DNA from 4 places in the Solidesulfovibrio magneticus RS-1 genome. Region 1 is predicted to be linked to each of the others. Evidence: predicted binding sites of a transcription regulator. Region 1 holds the regulator's gene; each other region holds the start of a gene.
What was found. Region 1 encodes sigma-54, which starts transcription at its own class of promoters, with help from an activator protein. Its sites were predicted from a motif close to CTGGCACGGNNNNTGCTT; they were not measured.
Positions count from the first base shown of each region.

Region 1 (5,192 bases):
TCGGCATTGCTTTCTGCTTCCGGTCCGGCCGCGCCGCCCGAAAGCCCAAGGCCTCACACCATAGCGGTCTTTGAACGAGGCTACCGAGCCGACAAGGCTACCGGCCGTGACGGCACGCTGTCACCAAACACGAAAGTCCCTGGACCGGGCTCGCCGCCCCACCGCTCTCGCCGGCAACCACGTTGCCGCGGCGTTCAAAACCTAGAGTTTAGCCGCGTTCGATGTGCCGATGTTCAAGGGAGATATTGTAGCCAGCCTTGGAGAGCGTGTCAAAGACCGACTCGGCCACGGCCACCGAACGGTGGCGGCCGCCGGTGCAGCCAAAAGCCAGGGTCAGGCGGTAACGGCCTTCCTTGGCGTACAGCGGCAGCAGGTAGAGCAGAAATTCGGTCAGCCGGCGCAAAAACTCCCGGCCCGGCTCCTCGGCCAGGACGTAATCGCGCACCGCCGCTTCCTTGCCCGTGCGCTCGCGCAGTTCCTTGTCGAAATAGGGATTGGGCAAAAAGCGCAGGTCAAAGACCATGTCGGCCTCGGAGGGCGGGCCGTACTTGAAGCCGAAGCTCATGACGTGGACCTTGAGGGTTCCGGCGGTGGGCCGGATGGAGGCCCATTTTTCCTGGAGCTTGCGGCGTAGGTCGTGGATGGTGAAATGGGTGGTGTCCAGCACCATGTCGGCGGCGTCGCGAAGGGGCCGCATGCGTTCGCGCTCGGCCAGGGCGGCCTGCTCCAGGCCCATGTCGGCGCTTTCCAGGGGATGGGGCCGGCGGGTAGTGGCGTAGCGGCGGATGATCTCACCGTTATCGGCCTCGAAAAAGATGATCTGGGTAAGGTCCTGTTTACGCCGCACCTCGGCCAGGGTCGCGCCCCAGTCGGTGTCGAGGTCGGCCTGGCGCACGTCCATGCCCAGGGCCAGGCCCTTGTAGCGCTGGCCGCCCTTGTCGTCGAAAAGGCTCATGAGCTTGGGCACGAGGCTGACCGGCAACCCGTCCACGCAAAAAAAACCCAGGTCCTCGAAGACGCGAAGGGCTGTGGATTTTCCGGACCCGGACAGGCCGGTCAAGATAACGACGGGGAGTTCCCTGGCCGCATGTTCCATGGCATTCACCTTCCGGCCCAAGGGCTTAACAAATTTCCCGCGCGTTTGTGTGACAACAAACGCGCGGGAAACGTTTTTTCAGGGAGCCTTAGGCGGCGGCGAGCACCTGCCGCAAGGCCTCGTCGGTTTCGGCGGTCAGAAAGGCCCGCCGGAAGGATTCATCGGACAAAAGCCGCGAGATGTGGGCCAAAATGCGCAAATGCAGGCCCGCGACATGCTCGGGCGCGAGCACCAGGAAGAAGATGCGGCAGGGCTTGAAGTCCAGCGCATCGAAGCTGACGCCCGCAAGGCTTCTCCCGACGACGATGACGATGCGTTCGAGGCTCTCCATCTTGCCGTGGGGAATGGCCACCCCGTCGCCGATGCCCGTGGTTCCGAGGTTTTCCCGGTCGAGCAGCACCTGATGGGCGCGTTTGGCGTCAAAATCGGGCCACTGCTTCTTGATGGGGGCCACGAGCTCGGCCAACACTTCGGACTTGGACTCCGACGCAAGATTCCCGATGACGAACTCGGGCTGGAGATAGTCCTCTAACCGCATCTAAGCGCCCGTTCCAGGATCGATGAGGCCGAAGTCGCCGTTGCGCAGGCGGTAGATGACGTTGGGCCGTTCGGTTTCGGAGTTGATGAACACCAGGAATTCGTACTTGAGAGCCTCCAGCTGCATGGCGGCTTCTTCCACGGCCATGGGCTTGGGCTGATACTCGTCGGTTTCGATGATGGTGGGCACGCGGCCGCCGGCGGCGTCCTCGCTGATGCTGATGACGTCCATGCGGACCTGTTCCACGGTCTGGCGACGGCGGTCCTTTTGCTTCTCGCGGAACTTCTTGGCCTGGGCCTCGATCTTGTCGAGGATCAGGTCAATGGTGGAGTACATGTCCTCGGAGGTTTCGTGAGCCGAGATGTGCATATTGTCGGCCAGGAAGATGACGTCGGCCATCTGCCGGGTCTTTTCCACGGCCAGGTTGACCTGGACATCCGAGGTATCGGTGGACGAGGTGTACTTGCCAAGCTTTTCAAAGCGCTTCCTGGCATAATCGCGCAAATGATCAGACGGCTCGAAATTCTTGAAATTAAAGGTGATGTTCATAGAATCCTCCAGGCTGGCGTGGTGAGAGGCCGGAAACCCGGCCCGAAGCATCAGAAAACCGCCTTGCGCTTCGACGACGACTCGATTCCCATGGCCGTGCGATACTTGGCCACGGTTCGCCGGGCGATGTTGATTTGCAGTTCATCCTTGAGCATGTCGGCGATGGCCTCGTCGCTGATGGGCTTTTTGTCATTCTCGCCGGAAATAATGCGCTTGATCATGGCCTTGACCGACTCGGAGCCTACCGTGCCCCCGTCGTCGAGTTCCAGGGCGCTGTTGAAAAAGAACTTGAGTTCAAAGATGCCGTGGGGCGTGGCCACGTACTTGTTGGACGTAATGCGGCTGACGGTGGACTCGTGCATGCTGATGTCGTCGGCCACGTCCTTGAGGATCAGCGGCCGCAGCTTGGTCACGCCGTCCTCGAAAAATCCGCGCTGAAACTTCACGATGCTCTCCAGGACCTTATACAGCGTGCGCTGGCGTTGGTACAGGCTCTTCATAAGCCACATGGCCGAACGCATCTTGTCCTGGAGGTAGTCCTTGTCCTTGTCGTTTCGCGGCAGGCTGCCGTCGGTGTAGGACATGTTGAGTCCCAGGCGCGGCATCCCCTCCTCGTTGAGCAGGATGACGAAGTCCTCGCCGTACTTGTAGACGAAGGCGTCGGGGCTGACGTAGATCGGGTCCCCCGAACCGTAGCTGGCTCCGGGCATGGGATCGAGGGTCTGGATCAGCTCCAGGTATTCCTTGAGCTTTTCCATGGTCAGGTGAAATTTCTTGGCCAGGGGCTTGTAGCGCTTCTTTTCGAGATCTTCGAGATGCTCGCGCACCAGTTCGATGAGGATGGGATCGTCGTAGCCGTAGACTTCGATCTGAATGAGCAGGCATTCGCTGGGAGTGCGAGCGGCCACGCCCACGGGATCGAAGCGCTGGAGGCGGTGGAGCACCTTTTCGACATGCGCCGGGTCGGCGTTGGCCATGCCGGCGATTTCCTCGACCGTGGCCCGCAGATAGCCCGAGGAATTGAGGCTGCCGACGATGGTCTCGCCGATCTCCACTTCCTTGGCCGTGAAATTGGACAGGTGCATCTGCCAGCCGAGGTGGCCGTCGAGGGACGGCTTGGAGGCCAGGCGAGCGTCGAAAGCCATGCCCTCTTCGGGAACTTCCAGGTCGCGGGACAGGGACTGCTTGCTCGTGCTGGCGAAATCGCCAAGGTAGTCGTCCCACTCGGCGTTTTTGAGCAGCTCCTTTTCCATGGCCGCGTCGGCTCCCGTGGGGCCATTGTTGTCCTCGACCATGACGCGTTCGGGCTGGCGGTCCTCCTCGACGGATTCCTCCAGAAGAGGATTTTCCAAAAGCTCCTGCTGCACGCTTTCAAGCAGCTCCAGCCGCGACAGCTGCAAGAGCTTGATGGCTTGCTGCAGCTGGGGGGTCATCACCAGCTGTTGGGAAAGCTTGAGTTGCTGCCGCAGTTCCAGGGCCATGCTTACCGCCGTGCTCGAAAGTCGTTGACGTTACCGGGGTCGTCTCCGGGCTTTGCCCGGCTCAGGGCCACCCCGCCCAACAAAAACCATGCCACAATTGAAGCCTTGTGGCAATCGGCACAATCGGCCTTCAGCCGAGGAACCACTGGTAGGCCGCCTCCAGACGGCCCTTGGCGGCCAAAATGTAGCGCACGGCCTCGCGCACGGCGCCCTGCCCGCCTCCGCGCCGCGACACCCACAAGGCCAGATCGAGGATTTCGGGCTGGGCGTCGGCCACAGCCATGGGCAGACCGACCAGCTCCATGGGGCCGGCGTCCACCCAATCGTCGCCGAGAAAGGCGGCCTGATGCGGGGCCAGCCCGGCCCGGGCCAGGATGCCTTCCAGCACGGCCACCTTGCGGTAGTGGCCGGGGTGGTATTCCTCAATGCCCAGTTCCCGCATCCGGGCGGCCACGGCCGGGCTGTCCAGGCCGCTGACGACCGCCACGGCCAGCCCCGCCGCCTGGGCCGCCTTGATGCCTAAACCGTCGTGGACATGAAAACGCTTGGTCACCTCGCCCCGGGCATCGACGTAGATGCCGCCGTCGGTCATGACGCCATCGACGTCGAGCACCAGCAACTCCACGTCCCGGGCGCGCGCAATGGCCAGCTTGGCGTCTTCAGGCATAACAGCCTCCCTTGCGATGCGACGGCGGCATGGTTTGAACGCAAGGCCATGTCCCCAACCGCCGACAGGTGCAATCTAGCCCAAAAATCGCACCATGACCAGAAGATAAACGTTTTTAGCGCCTTGCCAAGCCATGCAGCCCTTTGGCCGAAAAAAAGTCCGGAGAAGCCGCCTTCCCCGGACCGTGCAATCTTTTTGCGCTTGGGCCGTCTAGCCCTTGTGCCGCTTGGCCGCGGCCACGAACTCGCGGAACAGCGGATGCGGACGCATGGGGCTGCTTTTGAATTCGGGATGGAACTGGCAGCCCAGGAACCAGGGATGGTCGGGCAGCTCCACCATCTCGACCAGTTCGCCGTCCGGGGACAGGCCGCTTAAGACCAAGCCGGCTTCCTCAAAATTGCCGGCGTAGGCCTTGTTGAACTCGTAGCGGTGGCGGTGGCGCTCGGAGATTTCCGACGCGCCGTAGGCGGCGGCCGCCTTGGTGCCCGGCGCGACCACGCAGGGATAGGCGCCCAGGCGCATGGTGCCGCCCTTGTCGCTGGTCGGGTCGCGGTGCTCGATGGTCTGGGTGCGGAAGTCGTACCACTCGCGCATGAGGTAGATGACCGGATGTTGCGTGGTCAGGTCGAACTCCTCGGAGTTGGCCCCGTCAAGGCCCAGCACGTTGCGGGCGTATTCGATGACCGCGCACTGCATGCCCAGGCAGATGCCGAAGAAGGGGATCTTCTTGGTGCGGGCGTATTCGATGGAGGCGATCTTGCCTTCCACCCCGCGCGAGCCGAAACCGCCGGGAACGAGGATGCCGTCAATGCCCGAAAGCGTGGCGGCCACGTTTTCCCGGGTCAGCTCCTCGGAGTTGAC
Region 1 covers NC_012796.1:2,885,619-2,890,810, forward strand. The annotation lists gene rapZ (RNase adapter RapZ) at 209-1,096, opposite strand; gene DMR_RS12360 (PTS sugar transporter subunit IIA) at 1,185-1,634, opposite strand; gene hpf (ribosome hibernation-promoting factor, HPF/YfiA family) at 1,635-2,183, opposite strand; gene rpoN (RNA polymerase factor sigma-54) at 2,234-3,664, opposite strand; gene DMR_RS12375 (KdsC family phosphatase) at 3,795-4,331, opposite strand; gene DMR_RS12380 (CTP synthase) at 4,542-5,192, opposite strand, start outside.

Region 2 (5,192 bases), 570 kb from region 1:
GCCCTCCCGAGGCGACGGCCTGAAGCCTCGTGTCGCGTCCACGAAAACGTTTCTGCTCTTTCGAGGACAAAGACTTAAAATCATTCATTTTTAAAAAATACCATGGTATTTTATAGAGGGCGCGACACCAAGACCCGCGCGGGTCGCGCCCGGAGGCGCTCCCCATGACCGAAAAACACGCCGCCCTTATCGCCAAGGAACTGTCCGTCGCCCCGCGCCAGGTGGCGGCCGTGGCCGGACTGCTCGCCGACGGGGCCACGATTCCGTTTATCGCCCGCTACCGCAAGGAAGCCACCGGCTCCCTGGACGAGGTGGTCGTGGCCGCCGTGCGCGACCGCCTCCAACAACTGGCCGACCTGGACAAACGCCGGGCCGCCATCCTGGAATCCCTGACCGAACGCGACCTCTTGACCGACGCCCTGGCCCGGGACATCGAGGCCGCCCAGGACATGGCCCGGCTGGAAGACCTCTACCTGCCCCACCGCCCCAAGCGCCGCACCCGGGCGGCCATGGCCCGGGAACGGGGACTGGAGCCCCTGGCCGAACTGCTCATGCGCCAACGCGGCGTGCCCCCGGAAAAAGAGGCGGCCCGGTTCGTCAATCCCGAAAAGGACGTGGCCGACGTCGCCGCCGCCCTGGCCGGGGCGCGCGACATCATGGCCGAGGCCATAAGCGAGGACGCCGCCAACCGGGCCGTCCTGCGCGATCTTTTCGCCAAGCGCGGCCGCATCGTCTCGCGTCTGGTCAAGGGCAAGGAAGCAGACGCCGCCAACTATCGGGATTTCTTCGAGCGCGACGAAGCCGTGCGCGCGGTGGCCGGCCACCGCGCCCTGGCCATGTTTCGCGGCGAGCGCGAGGGGCTTTTGGCCCTTTCCCTGCGCCCGGTCGAGGACGAGGCCCTGCGCCAGCTCACGCGCCTGGTGGTCACGGGCCGGGGCAAGGACAGCGAACAGGTGGCCGAGGCGGCCGCCGACGCCTACAAGCGCCTGCTTGGGCCGTCGCTGGAAAACGAACTGCGCGCCAGCCTCAAGGACCGGGCCGACCGGGAGGCCATCGCCATCTTCGCGGCCAATCTGCGCCAAGTGCTCCTGGCCGCGCCCCTGGGACAGGCCCGGGTGCTGGCCCTGGACCCCGGGTTTCGCACCGGGGCCAAGCTGGCCGTCCTGGACGCCCAGGGCAACCTACTCCACTACGAGACCATCTTCCCCACCGGCTCCGAGCGCCAGCGCGACCAGGCGGCCGAGACCCTGCGCCAGCTGTGCGCCGCCCAGGCCATCGAGGCCATCGCCGTGGGCAACGGCACGGCCGGGCGCGAGACCGAACGCTTCGTGGCCGACCTGGGCTTGGGCGTGCCGGTGATCCTGGTCAACGAGGCTGGGGCGTCGATCTACTCGGCTTCGGAAACGGCCCGCAACGAATTCCCGGACCTCGACCTGACCGTGCGGGGCGCGGTAAGCATCGGCCGCCGGCTCATGGACCCCCTGGCCGAACTGGTCAAGATCGACCCCAAATCCATTGGCGTGGGCCAGTACCAGCACGACGTGGACCAGGCCGCCCTCAGGAAGGCCCTGGACGAGGTCGTGTCCAGCTGCGTCAACGCCGTGGGCGTGGATCTCAACACGGCCAGCGTGGAGCTGCTCACCGCCGTCTCGGGCCTGGGGCCAAGCCTTGCCGCCAACATCGTGGCCCACCGCAAGGAAAATGGCCCTTTCCGATCCCGGGCCGAACTGCGCAAGGTCAAGCGCCTTGGTCCCAAGGCTTTCGAGCAGGCAGCCGGTTTTTTGCGCCTTCGCGGCGGGCCGCCCCTGGACGCCACGGCCGTGCATCCCGAGCGCTACGCCCTGGTCGGCCGCATGGCCAAGGACCTGGGCTGCGCCGTGACCGACCTCATCGCCAAGGCGAGCCTGCGGGAAGGCATCGAGCCGGCCCGCTACGTCGCCGGCGACGTGGGCCTGGAGACCCTGCGCGACATCCTGGCCGAACTGGCCAAGCCCGGGCGCGACCCACGCCCCACGTTTTCGGCCTTCGCCTTTGCCGAGGGAGTGAGCGAACTGGCCGATCTGCGTCCGGGGATGCGGCTGCCGGGCCGGGTCACCAACGTCACGGCCTTTGGCGCGTTCGTGGATGTGGGCGTACACCGCGACGGCCTTGTGCACGTGAGCCATCTGGCCGACGCCTACGTGGTCGATCCGGCCAAGGTGGTGGCGGCCGGGCAGGAGGTCATGGTGACGGTGCTGGCCATCGACAAGGAGCGGGGGCGGCTGAGCCTGAGCATGAAGTCCGAGCCGCAAGCAACCACGGGATAACGGGCCTGATCCGCGCCGCCGCCCGGCGGCGCACGTTCATGGCGCTCCCAAAGCCTGACCGCCCGGCCTGGAGAGCGGCCCTTGCCCGGCGGAAGTCGCACTCTGCAGTCGGGCCTTGAGGATCATTGGATTCTTCGCCCGGCGCATTTCCATATTCGTCAAATCAACCCTGCCCCTCTCCCTCTTCGCCTGCGAGGCGGCTTCCTTTCCTGGAGCCTGCCTCGCAGCGCAACACCCTGAAGTACAGAAGCAATCACCCGCTGCATAGCTCCTCATCCTCCTTGAGCGGCCATTCGTGACCGCTCCCCTGCATCCCTGGACATTTTGCTTGCGACATTTATGTCGAACATTTTTGTCGCGCCAAACGCAACAAAAATGTTTGCAACCAATTCCGGTTGACAAATCAAAGCTCGAGTGAATCAGCTATCTTAAATTATATCGATAAGTTATCGAAAAAGTATCACGCCTGGCACACACTGGCATGACTCTTGCCTAAAGAGAGACATTCCAACTTTGCAGCAGGAGGCATTACAAAATGCGCAAGATCGCTATTTACGGCAAGGGCGGCATCGGCAAGTCCACCACCACGCAGAACACCGTCGCCGGGCTGGCGGAAATGGGCAAGAAGGTCATGGTGGTCGGCTGCGACCCGAAGGCCGACTCCACCCGTCTGCTCCTGCACGGTCTGGCCCAGAAGACCGTTCTCGACACCCTGCGCGAGGAAGGCGAAGACGTCGAACTCGATGACATCCTCAAGGAAGGCTACGGCGGCACCATGTGCACCGAGTCCGGCGGCCCCGAGCCCGGCGTCGGCTGCGCCGGCCGCGGCATCATCACCTCCATCAACCTCTTGGAGCAGCTCGGCGCCTACGAGGAAGACAAGAAGCTCGACTACGTCTTCTACGACGTGCTCGGCGACGTCGTGTGCGGCGGTTTCGCCATGCCCATCCGCGACGGCAAGGCCGAGGAAATCTACATCGTCTGCTCCGGCGAAATGATGGCCATGTACGCCGCCAACAACATCTGCAAGGGCATCGTGAAGTACGCCGACACCGGCGGCGTGCGCCTGGGCGGCATCATCTGCAACAGCCGTAAGGTCGATTTCGAAAAGGAAATGATCGAAGAGCTGTGCCGCCAGATCGGCACCCAGATGATCCACTTCATGCCCCGCGAAAATCAGGTGCAGCGCGCCGAAATCAACCGCAAGACGGTCATCGACTACTCCCCCGAGCACGCCCAGGCCGACGAATACCGGGCCCTGGCCAAAAAGATCGACGAAAACAAGATGCTGGTCATTCCCAAGCCCCTGGAAATCGCCCAGCTCGAAAAGCTGCTCGTCGACTTCGGCATCGCCAACTAGTCGCGCCGCTGCCCCGACACACAACGCACACACGCAAGGAGTATTTCATATGCAGACCATGGTCAGAGCGATCGTCCGCCCCGAGAAGACCGATGAAGTCCTGTCCGCCCTGATGGATGCCGGGTTCCCCGCCGTCACCAAGTTCAACGTGGCCGGTCGCGGCAAGCAGCGCGGCATCAAGATCGGCGAGATCCAGTACGACGAGATCCCCAAGGTCATGCTCATCTGCGTCGTGCCCGACTGCGACAAGGACTTCGTGATCAAAACCATCATGGAGAGCGCCCGCAGCGGTTCCAAGGGAGCCTTCGGCGACGGCAAGATCTTCGTGAGCCCGGTGGAAGAGATGTACACCATCTCCTCCGGCGTCAAGGAAGCCTAAGGGGGCGCGTCATGAAGGAGATTATGGCGGTCATCCGCATGAATAAGATGAACCAGACCAAGAAGGCCTTGGCCGACGCGGGCATCCCGGCCTTCGTGGCCCGCGAGGGCTACGGACGCGGCAAGGGTCTGGTCAACCAGGCGGTGCTTGACGGCGCCGCGGCCGGCAACGAGGAAGCCATCGCGCTTCTGGGCACCAAGGGCCGCCTGTACCCCAAGCGCATCATATCCATCGTGGTCCCCGACGATCAGGTCAAGGAAGCTGTGGACGCTCTTATCAGCGTCAACAAGACCGGCCAGGCCGGCGACGGCAAGATCTTCGTTATGCCCGTCTCCGATTCCGTGCGGGTCAGGACCGGCGAAGCCGGCGAAGCGGCCATCGTCTAGCCCGGTTTGGCGGACGTTCCCGGACCCCAAGACCAATGAGGTAGCAGCGAGATGAGCACCAAGCCCACCAATGTCGAAGAGATCAAGAAGGAATTGATCGCCAAGATGCCCACCAAGGTCGCGCGCAAGCGGGCCAAGTCCATCCTCCCGGGCACCGAGGTCGGCGAACCGATTCCCGAAATTCAGTCCAACGTCCGCACCATCCCCGGCATCATCACCCAGCGCGGCTGCACCTACGCCGGCTGCAAGGGCGTCGTTCTCGGCCCCTCCCGGGACATCGTCAACCTGACCCACGGCCCCATCGGCTGCGGCTTCTACTCCTGGCTCACCCGCCGCAACCAGACCGACGCCGGTCCGGACGGGGAGAACTTCATCCCCTACGCGTTTTCCACAGACATGACCGAGCACGACATCGTGTTCGGCGGCGAGAAGAAGCTGCGCGCGGCCATCCAGGAAGCCTACGACAACTTCCACCCCAAGGCCATTTCCATCTTCTCCACTTGCCCGGTCGGTCTTATCGGCGATGACATCCACGCCGTGGCCCGCACCATGCAAGAAGAGCTGGGCATCACCATCTTCGCCAACTCCTGCGAAGGCTATAAGGGCGTGTCCCAGTCCGCCGGCCACCACATCGCCAACAACCAGATCATGAAGCATGTCATCGGCACCAAAGACGTCGAAGTCGAGGGCAAGTTCAAGGTCAACATGCTCGGCGAGTACAACATCGGCGGCGACGCTTTCGAGATCGAGCGCATCCTGGA
Region 2 covers NC_012796.1:2,319,196-2,324,387, reverse strand. The annotation lists gene DMR_RS09730 (Tex family protein) at 165-2,306, shown strand; gene nifH (nitrogenase iron protein) at 2,842-3,666, shown strand; gene DMR_RS09720 (P-II family nitrogen regulator) at 3,716-4,045, shown strand; gene DMR_RS09715 (P-II family nitrogen regulator) at 4,057-4,431, shown strand; gene nifD (nitrogenase molybdenum-iron protein alpha chain) at 4,483-5,192, shown strand, end outside.
Region 2: a site for sigma-54 is predicted at 2,783-2,800, ahead of nifH (nitrogenase iron protein). Genes of this name have one in related genera too.

Region 3 (5,192 bases), 2.1 Mb from region 1:
ACGCTGCTGCTCTACGCCCTGCTCTACCGCACCACCCGCGCCGTGGGCAAAAGCCTGTTCGTGGCCGCGCTTTTTTCCGTACATCCCCTGCACATCGAATCCGTTGCCTGGATTTCCGAAATAAAAGACGTGCTGAGCACCTTCTTCTTTCTGCTCACGCTTCATGCCTACGCCAGTTACGCCCGTCGCCCGGAGCTGTGGCGCTATGGCCTTGTCGGCCTGCTGCTGGCCCTGGGTCTCGCCTCCAAGCCCATGCTGGTCACCGCGCCGTTCGTCATGCTGCTGCTCGACTACTGGCCCCTTGGCCGCTGGACCGGCGGCCCGGAGGCGGCTTTCCCGGGCGCGGCCGGCCCGCGCTTCCCGAACCGCCGGCTTATCCTGGAGAAACTGCCGTTTTTCGCCATGGTCGCCGTGGTCTGCGTCCTGACCTTCCTGGCCCAACGAGAAGGGGGGGCGGTGGTGCATCTGGGCGCCATCTCCCTTGCCCTGCGCCTGGGCAACGTGGCCAATTCCTACGTCCTGTATCTCTGGCGGATGCTGTGGCCGTGGCCACTGTCCTTTTTCTACCCCTACACCCCGGTGCCGCCCTGGCGCATCGTCCTGTGCTTGTGCGGCCTGGTCGCCCTGAGCCTTGTGGCCTGGCGCAACAGACGCCGCGCCCCCTATGTCCTGTGCGGCTGGCTCTGGTATCTTGGAACCCTGGTCCCGGTCATCGGCCTCGTGCAGGTCGGCTCCCAGGCCATGGCCGACCGCTATACCTACATCCCTTCCATAGGCGTGTTCGTCGCCGCGGCCTGGCTCCTGGACGCCCTGCGCACGCGTCTGCGCGTCAGCGTCCTGTTGCCGGCGGCGCTGGCCGGCGCGACCATTTTCATGGCCATGTCCGCCAGCCTGGATTATTTGCTCAAATGGATCAATGAAGAAGAACTGTACCAGCACGGATTGAACATTTATCCCGATAATGCCATCGCGCTCAACAATTACGGCATTTATCTCGTCGAGAGGCAAAAAAACGACAGGGCGTTGCAACACTTCAAAAAGGAAATGGAAATCAACCCCCAGGCCGCGCGGGGCCTGATCAATCTGGGCAGCCTGGCCTTATTGGAAAGAAAATACCCCGAAGCGCTCCAGCATCTGGTCGCAGCCCTGCGAGTAAACCCCAAAAACGGGATGATCTATTACTTATTGGGGCAAGTTTTTTTAAAGATTCATGACTATACCGTGGCGGAAGCGCTTTTCCGCCACGCCTTGCACTCCAAACAAAGCGTCTCGCGAGCCGCGGCGGCCTTGGCCGATCTCTATGTCACGCAGGGACGCCATGACGAGGCCCTGGACGTCGCCGCAGCCTTCCTGCCGAATCTCTACGACAAAGACCCGCCAAAAGCCCTGCTCCTGTGGAACGCCAGCCGGGCGCACCGGCTCAAGGGCGACACTGCAAAGGCGCGAGAAGTCGCCGCCGAGGCGCTCAGGCTTCAACCCGTCTTTCCCAACGCCTCTCGGGAGCTGGCGCTCCTGGCCCTTGGCGACGGAGCACTGGACGCTGCCGTCAGCCTGCTCAAGGAGTCGCACCAACAAACGCCCTGGGAACCCGAAAACTGGGCCTTGCTCGGCCAGCTTTACCTCCGCCAGGGAAAATACAGCCGGGCTTACGAGCAATTTCGCCGCGCCCTGACCCGCAGCCAGGAACTGCACGCCACAACGGAAACCGAGATCCACCTGGCCCTGGCCGCCCTGCTGCAACGCTTCGGCCGTCCGGACATCGCCGCCCTCCACGTCGCCCGGGCCCACGATCTGCGCATCCTGTGCAGCCCGAAGGACGCTCCGGCATTTCGCAGCCGCTTGGAAGAAGCCGCCCCGGCGGTTTCCCCGCCCATCCAGGGCTCGCCCCAGTAAGCGCCCGGGCCAAGCCGCCCCAGGAGCCGCCGCCCCGGGCAAGTCCCACCGCCCGGACCCCAAGACCGGGCTGGAGAGCCAGGTGCGCGGGCTGCCCCCGGCGTCGGGAGCCTGTTGGCCGCCAAGGTCCATCCGACGTTCCGGGCATTCAAAACAAGGATGCCCCGCGCAAACACCGTTGCGCGGGGCATCCGACGCGTCGCATCTATTCCAGAGTGAACTTGTAGGTCATGATCGATGCCGAACCGGACACGTTGCTCCACCAAGCCGCCGGACCGGTCCCGGTGACCGCGCCAGTAACATAGGCCGTCACCACGCCACCGGTGGCATTATAGGAACCAATGAAATCCGTCACGTTTCCAGACCGTGAGTTGGAAAAGTTGCTGGCGTTGCTGCCCGGGTTTGACATCATGAAGGAATGATAGTCGTTGGTGGCCATGGTCACGACGGCCGGCAGCGCGCCCATGGCGGTTTTGATCTGCGCCTGTTTCTGCAGATCGTTATATTTGGGGATGGCCACGGCGGCCAGGATGCCGAGAATGACCAGCACGGCGATGATTTCAATAAGCGTGAAGCCCTGTTCGCCGTGCCGCAATGTCCTTGCCTTTTCCATCTGTCTCCTCCTGTTGTTTCGCCTTGCGGCGCTTTCAGCCAAGCACAAACCATGCCCAGTTCCGATTCGTCAGCCAATGGCCAGCATTCGAAACGATCCAGGCCCGGAAAATCGTTGTCGGGCCTATCTTCCACGGTCCTATACTCCAAAAAATGATGCCTTGCCCTACAAAATTTGAAGGCCGGCAGTCCCTCAGCCGCCCTGGCCGCGGAAAGGCCCGACAGCGATGCCAAGCTTTTTGACCCGATGCCACAGGCTGCGCTCTTTAATCCCCAAAAGCGCCGCCGCCCTGGACTGGACGCCGCCAGTACGCGACAAGGCCGCTTCAATGAGCGTTCGTTCATAGGCGGCCAGACGACTGTCCAGGTCCGCCGCCTCGTCGCCAGCCGTGGCCTCGGCCGGCCCCTGGCCGGAAAGCCCTGGCAAATGGCGCGGCGCGATTTCGTCCCCGCCGGCCAGCACCGTGGCTCGTTCCAGCACGTTTTTGAGTTCCCGCACATTGCCAGGCCAGTCGTGGGCCAACAGCCGCTGCAGGGCCTCGACGGAAAGCCGCGCGCCAGGGCGAAAACCTTCCAGAAAACGGCCGGCCAGGAGGGGAATGTCCTCCCGGCGGTCCCGAAGCGGCGGCAGGCGCACCGGGAAAACGTTCAGGCGATGATAAAGATCTTCCCGAAACCGTCCCTGGCGGATCATTTCCGGCAGGTCGCGGTGGGTGGCCGCCACCACCCGGACGTCCAGGCGCAAGGGCTTGCCGCCACCCACCCGCTCGAACTGGCGCGATTCAATGGCGCGCAAAATCTTGGCCTGGGTTTCCGGCGGCATATCGCCGATCTCGTCAAGAAACAGCGTCCCTTGGGCGGCTTTTTCGAATTTGCCGATCTTGCGCGCCACCGCACCGGTAAAGGCGCCCCGCTCATGGCCGAAAAGCTCGCTTTCCAGCAATCCCTCGGGAATGGCCGCGCAGTTGACCGCCACGAACGGCCCCTTGGCCCGGCCGCTTTTTTCGTGAAGGCTTAAGGCCGCCAACTCCTTGCCGACGCCGGATTCACCCAGCAGCAGCACCGTGGCATCCGTGGCCGCAACCTTGAGCAGCTGCGAGAAAACCGCCCGCATGGCCCGGCTCTCGCCCACCATGTTCGGGAAAAGCGCCCGGGCGTCCATGGCGCTTAAAAGCTCCACAACCTGGTCGAAAACCCCCTCAAGCCGGTCCAGCTCGTCACGCGAACGCGCCGCCGGAGCCGGCGTCTGGGCCAGGACGTCTATCTGGCGGGTTGAATGCAAAAACCGCCGGATGGGCCGGCGCACCCACAGGAGCAGCCCGGTGGCCGCCAGATAGACCGCGCCGCCGGACAGGAGACTGAGGATTTCGGCATGTCGCCACCAGAAAAGCCCCGGCCACAAGGAACCGGCCGTCAGGATGGGCAAAGCGGCCACCCCGCCCAGGATGCCGGGCACCAAAATGAGCAGGCTGCCCCCGACAAGGGGCGAATCCCTTTTGCGCGGAGAGTCCTGTTCCATGGGCTTTGGCGCGGCCACCGGCCCCTCACATCTTGGTTTGCGCCTGGGTCAGATCCCACATGGGCATGAAGATGGCCAGGGCGAAAAACCCGACCACGCCGGCCAGTCCCACGATGAGCACCGGCCCCAGGGCGTCGGACAGGCGCTTGACGGCAAAAGCCACCTCGGCGTCGTAGTGCTCGCTTATGGCCGAAAGCATTTCGTCAAGGTTGCCGGATTCCTCGCCCACGGCCACCATGGTCACCACCATGGGCGTAAAATATTTGGCCCGGGACAACGGCCCGGCCAAGCCCTGGCCGGACTTGATCATCTCCTGGATGCGGCGGAATTCCTTGGCAATGGCCGCGTTGCCGATGGTGCCGACCAGGATGTCGATGGTGGTCAGCACCGGCACGCCGCTGGCCTGCAGGATGGAAAAAATGGCGGCGAACCGCGACATGGCCGCCTTGCGCAACAGCATCCCGACGATGGGGATGTGCAGAAAAAAGGCGTCCCGGGTCACCTTACCGTTTTCCGTGCGAAACCACAAATAAAGCACAATCAAGACACTCAGAAAAATGCTAAGCGTGATGTACCAATATTCTCCGACAACGGTGTGCATCTGCATGGCCATGCGGGTTGGCCAGGGCAACTCGATCTTGGCGTTGGCGAAGATACCGGCAAAGGTCGGTACCACGAACTTGAGCAGAAAGAAAAACGCGCCGACCAGCGCGATGACGACCGTGATGGGATATTGCAGGGCGGACTTGATGTCCGTGCGTACCTGATGTTCGTGGGAAATAATGTAGGTCAGCCGCTCCAGCACCGCCGGCAGCGCGCCGGCCGATTCGCCGGCCCGCACCATGCTGATGTAGAGTTCGTTAAAAACGCCCTTCTGGGCGGCCATGGCCGCCGAGATCGACGAACCCTTTTTCACCTGATCCGACATGCGGGAACATACCCGACGCAGCTTGGGGTTTTCCGACTGCTGCTCCAGCACCCGCAGGATCTCGAGCATGGACAGGCCGGCCCCGAGCATGGTGCGCAGCTGTTTGGTGAAAAGGATCATCTCCTGGGCGCTGATGCGCGTCAGCGCGTCTTCCAAGGACTCGCCAAAGCCGCCGCTCGCCGCCGCCGCCACGCCCTTGCGCACGGCCACGGGGATGTAGCCCATGCCCAGAAGCCGGGT
Region 3 covers NC_012796.1:755,038-760,229, reverse strand. The annotation lists gene DMR_RS03225 (tetratricopeptide repeat protein) at 1-1,893, shown strand, start outside; gene DMR_RS03220 (pilin) at 2,099-2,506, opposite strand; gene DMR_RS03215 (sigma-54 interaction domain-containing protein) at 2,699-4,024, opposite strand; gene DMR_RS03210 (type II secretion system F family protein) at 4,050-5,192, opposite strand, start outside.
Region 3: a site for sigma-54 is predicted at 2,547-2,564, ahead of DMR_RS03220 (pilin). Genes of this name have one in related genera too.

Region 4 (5,192 bases), 590 kb from region 1:
TCAAAGGCGTCAAGGTGGCCCGGAAAAAGGACCTTCCCCCGGCCGTGTCCAAGGCCGTGGCCGCTGCCGCCGCCAAACCGACCGCTCCCGAGGAAATTGACGAATCGGATTTCCTGCGGGCCATGTCCGGCGTGGCCAAGCTCGACCGGGAAAAAATTGGCGGCCGTGACGTGCGTCCCGTCGCGCCGCCGCCAGCCCCCCCCTCCCCGGCCGACGAGGAGCAAAACGCGCTCACCGCCCTGCGCGATCTCGTCGACGGCAAGGTGGAATTCACCCTGGAATACAGCGATGAATACGTCCAGGGCTTCATCACCGACCTCGACCCCAAGATCTACCGCCAACTGCGGGCCGGCCAGTTCTCGCCCGAGGCCCATCTGGACCTCCACGGTTTCAACGCCGATCAGGCCAAGCTCACCCTGTTCCATTTCATGCGCGAGCAGTATCTGGCCGGCAAGCGCTGCCTGCTGCTCATTCCCGGCCGCGGGGCCAATTCCCCGGGGGGGCTGCCGGTGCTCAAGGAAGAACTCAAGTCCTGGCTCACCCACGACCCCTTAAAGCGCGTGGTGTTGGCCTTTACCACCGCCCTGCCCCGCCACGGCGGCGCGGGCGCGCTGTACGTGCTCATGCGCAAATACAAAAAGACCAAGGGCAAGGTCCGCTTCGAAAAGGACTGGCCGGATTTCGGCTAGTGTCGCGTCCGGCAACCGTCGCCATCCCTGCCCCGGATCACGAAAAAACGCGGCCGCGCCCTTTCGGAGCGCGGCCGCGTCTCGTTTTGCGTCAAATTTTCGCTTCAGGCCGCCCAGGACCCCGACGGGGCCAGACAGGCGTCGATCTCCCGGGTCTTTTCCAGAATGCGGCCCCGGATGGCCTTGAATGCCGTCAGTTCCTTGACGCCATAGCGTTTTTTGGTCTGCACCAGCCCAGCCAAGTCCATGATCTCGTTGTAGAGATAGGGCATGTAGAGCGGATCGTGGCGGGTAAAGAACTGGATCTGGGAGAGCAGGTCCTTGATCTCCTGCTGGTGCTTGTCGGCCTTGCGCATGAGCTTTTCCAGCCGCCGGGAAGCGTTTTTGAGCGACGTCGCCCAGGACGCGGCCTTGGGCGCGAAGATGGGCCGCACGCGCGGACTGGCCGCCCGGGCCAGGGCCGAGAGAAACACGTCCTTGGCCGCGCCCCGGCTGGCGAAAAGCTCCCCCGAGGCCAGATCGGCCGGCCCCAAGTTGACCGCACCGTCGATGACCACGCCGCCGCCGTAGAGGTTGAAAAACCCGGCCGAGGAGGCGGCGATGTCCTTTTCGATGTCGCGCTTGGCAGCCAAAAAACCCATGTGGGTGTAGATGGTCTGGCCGTGCAGATTATTGAGCTTCACGTCGTCGCGGGGATTGTAGGTGTGCACCCAGACGGCGTTGTGGTGGCCGTCCACGTGGGTGCGTTCGCCCTGCCAGGACAGGTCGCAGCCGACGAACACGAAGCGTTCGGCCCCGGCCCAGCCCAGCAGGCGTTCCAACGTCACCGACACGTTGCCGCCGGCGTCCAGCACCAGTTCCTGGTCCTTGAGCACGTAGGTGCCGATGCCGCCCTGGGTCCACAGCGGGATGCGCGGCCCGGGATAACGGGCCACCACCGCCGGGTCCATCTTGGTGGAATAGACAAAGGGGATATCGGCCGCAAACGACAGGTCGCGCAAATTATCCAGGCTTTGCATCATGTTGTCGTTAAAATCGATGGCCAGACACAGGTCAGGCTTGATGCCCAGCCGCTCCAGGGCCGGCAGGGTCTGGAGGGCGGCGGCGTAAAAGCCCTTGTCGCGATGCTCCCGCAGCACCGGCGCGAACCCGGCCAGAGACGGACCCGCCCCAAGCAGCACGGCCGTCAGTCCCTTGGCCATACCGGCCATGCGGGCCAGACTGCCTTCGTCCATGGCCCGGGAATAATTGCGCAGTTCGTTGCCGACCATGACTTCCTGCTTGTGGCGCAGCGTGGTGAGCTCCACCGACAGGCTTTCCATCTTGGCTTTGACCAGCGCCCCCAGGCGCGGATATTCCGGCCCTATCTGCTGGCAGGCCAGATCGTTTCGCAGCCAGACCCGGGAAAACAGGAAGCTCACGTCAAAATTTTGGATGGCCAGCTCAATGTCGGCCGCGCGGGGCGGCACGAAACGCAGCTTGCCATGGCGCAGATAAGGCCGGTAATCGGTCTGGCCCAGGCAAGCCAGGAGCATCTCCGGCCGGGGTTCGGCCACCAGCACCTTGTGGGAATCCGGCGTGCCGGTCAGCACGTGGTTGAGGCCATAACCGATGCCCACGCCGACAATGATGGTTCCCGCGCCCTCAAGCTGCTCCTTGGGCCGCCAGTCGCGGTAGAAAAACGGCGGTGGCAGCTTCTCGAACAGCCCCACGCCGTCGTCCATGCGCCAATCCACGATGCCCGAGGCGTTGCGGTGCAGCCGCTCGTGGACAATGGCCGGATCGGGATTTTCCTCGGCCAGCCAGCGCCCGACCGGGTCGCCGGTCTCGGCCAGATACGCCAGGTTGTCGGCAAGGTACTTGTTGATCTCCATGGCCCCTTCCTTGGTTGAACTGACCAAGCCCAAGCAAATTTCCTGCCACTCTTGCCGGTTGGCGGTTTTTTGCCTACCACGGACCCTGCCCGGACGAATGCGGGCCAAATTTCCGAGAGGCGCGCCATGATCCACGATTCCGTGTTGTCCCTGGTCGGCAAGACACCGCTGGTGCGGATGCGCCGGGTTTGCCCCAATCCGCGCGTGACCATCTGCGCCAAGATCGAGTCGCGAAACCCCGGCGGCTCCATCAAGGACCGGGTGGCCCTGGCCATGATCGAAGCGGCCGAACGCTCGGGGGAACTCACCTCCGGGCGCACGGTCATCGAGGCCACCTCGGGCAACACCGGCATCGGCCTGGCCATGGTCTGCGCCGTCAAGGGCTACCCGCTAAAGCTGCTCATGCCGGCCTCGGCCTCGGAGGAACGCAAGCGCATCATGCGTGCCTACGGCGCGGAAATCGTGCTCACCCCGGGCAACCGGGGCACCGATGGGGCCATCGAGGAAGCCTACCGCCTGGCCCGGGAAGAACCCGACCGCTACGTGCTCATGGACCAGTTCAACAACCCGGCCAGCATCGAAGCCCACTACGCGGCCACGGCCGTGGAGATCTTCGAATCCACGGGCGGGGCCGTCACCCACGTGGTGGCCGCCCTGGGCACCTCGGGCACGGCCATGGGGCTGGTCAAGAAATTGAAAGAACTCAACCCCGCCATCACCGTGGCGGCGGTGGAGCCCAGGCCCGGCCATAAGATCCAGGGCCTTAAAAACATGCAGGAGTCCTATCCTCCGGGCATATTTAACAAGCACGCCCTGGACGCCATCGTGCCGGTAGAGGACGAGGACGCCTTTGCCATGGCTCGGCGTCTGGCCCGGGACGAAGGCATCCTGGCCGGCATGAGCGGCGGCGCGGCCATGGCGGCGGCGGCGCGGCTGGCCGGGGAACTGGCCGAGGGGCTCATCGTGGTCATCCTGGCCGACAGCGGCGAGCGCTACCTGTCCACCACCCTTTTTGCCGCGCCCGAGAAAAAAGGCGTGGCGCTCACCAGCGTCGGCCAGCCCGATCCGGTCCATCTCGACCCGGCCGCGGCCGCGCCCGGGCTTTTCACCTTCGGCCCGCCCCTGCCCGAACCCGGCGACCTGGACGCCTGGCGGCGCATCGTCACCCTGGACGTGCTGCGGCGCACCCTTTCCCGCTCCGGCGGCCGGCCGACCCTGGCCGTGGGCCTGGCCGACCTGGACGACCGCTGCCTGGATGCCTCGCGGGCGGCCGGACGCAAGTGCCGGGAGTATGCTGCCGAAGCCCGGGAGCAGGTCGCCGCCCTGGCCGAAAGCCTGGGCGTCGCCGACGCGGTCTTTCCCCTAGCCGGCGAGGCCATGGACGAGGCCATGGCCCTGGCCCGAAAGCTTATGGACAAGGGCCTGGCCTACGAGAAGCTGCGCAGCGTCTACTTCGACGTGGCCCGGGACAAGGCCTACGGCGGCCTGCTCGGCCTGGACATGACCAAGCTGTGCCTGGGCAAGACCGTGGATCTCGACTCCTACGCCAAGGACCATCCCCGGGATTTCACGCTTTTAAAGCGCGTGAGCCTCAAGGATCTCAAGGCCGGCGACGTCTGGGCCACGGCCTGGGGCAACGTGCGGCCGAGCTGGTTTCTCCAGATGGCCTCGGCGGCCGTGCGCGCCCTGCCGGCCGTGACGGTGGTGGCCACCGACGAGGACAAGACCTTCCCACATATCGAGAACCTGCGCGCCGTCTGGGCTGGCGGGGCCGGGCTGGCCCCGGCCGTCTGGCTGGTCGGCGGGCGCATCTGCGGCCGCGAAGGGGCCGAGGCCGTGCCGACCCTGGCCGATCTGCTTGGCTACGGCGTCCATCCCCTGACCGTGCGGGCCTGGCTGCTCTCCACGAGCTACCACAAGCCCCTTTGCGCCGCGCCCGAGGCCCTGGCCATGTGGGAACGCAACCGGGCGCGCATCCAGGAACTGGCCGCCGGCCTGACCCTGGCCGCCGGAGAGGGACAACCCTCGGGCGCGGCCCAGGCCGAGGCCGAAGGATTGGAAGCGGCCCTGGAGGCCGCCCTGGCCGAAGACCTGTCCGTGGCCCAGTTCTGGCCGGCTCTTTTCGCCTTCGCCCGCCAGGCCAACGCCGGACTGGCCGCAGGAACGCTTGGCGGCGCCGACGCCGCCCGCCATCTGGCCGCCCTGGCCGCCGCCGACGCCGCCCTTGGGCTGCTCGACCCGGCCGGGCTGCCGCTGTCGCCCCCCCACTGGCCGGCCGAGGCGGCGCGGCTCATCGAAGCCCGAGCCCAGGCCCGGGCGGCCAAGGACTTCACCCGGGCCGACGCCCTGCGCCGCGACATCGAGGCCATGGGGCTGCGCCTGGAAGACGCTCCCGGGGGGGCGCGCCTTTTCGCTGCCCGGCCGTCTCCGGGCCGGGGCAAGCCGTGAGCGACTGTCTGGCCACGGGATTCGCCGGCTGCGACCGGGCGGCCGATCCAGACATTTTCGTGCGCTGCCTGCGCTATCTCGCCGCCGCCCCGGGGATGCGATCCATCAAGGACGAAAGCCTGGCCTGGCTGGGCCTTGCCCCCGGCGACACCGCCCTGGACCTGGGCTGCGGCCTGGGCGG
Region 4 covers NC_012796.1:3,474,266-3,479,457, forward strand. The annotation lists gene DMR_RS14640 (Smr/MutS family protein) at 1-689, shown strand, start outside; gene DMR_RS14645 (motility associated factor glycosyltransferase family protein) at 794-2,563, opposite strand; gene DMR_RS14650 (cysteine synthase) at 2,690-5,011, shown strand; gene DMR_RS14655 (methyltransferase domain-containing protein) at 5,008-5,192, shown strand, end outside.
Region 4: a site for sigma-54 is predicted at 2,595-2,612, ahead of DMR_RS14645 (motility associated factor glycosyltransferase family protein). Genes of this name have one in related genera too.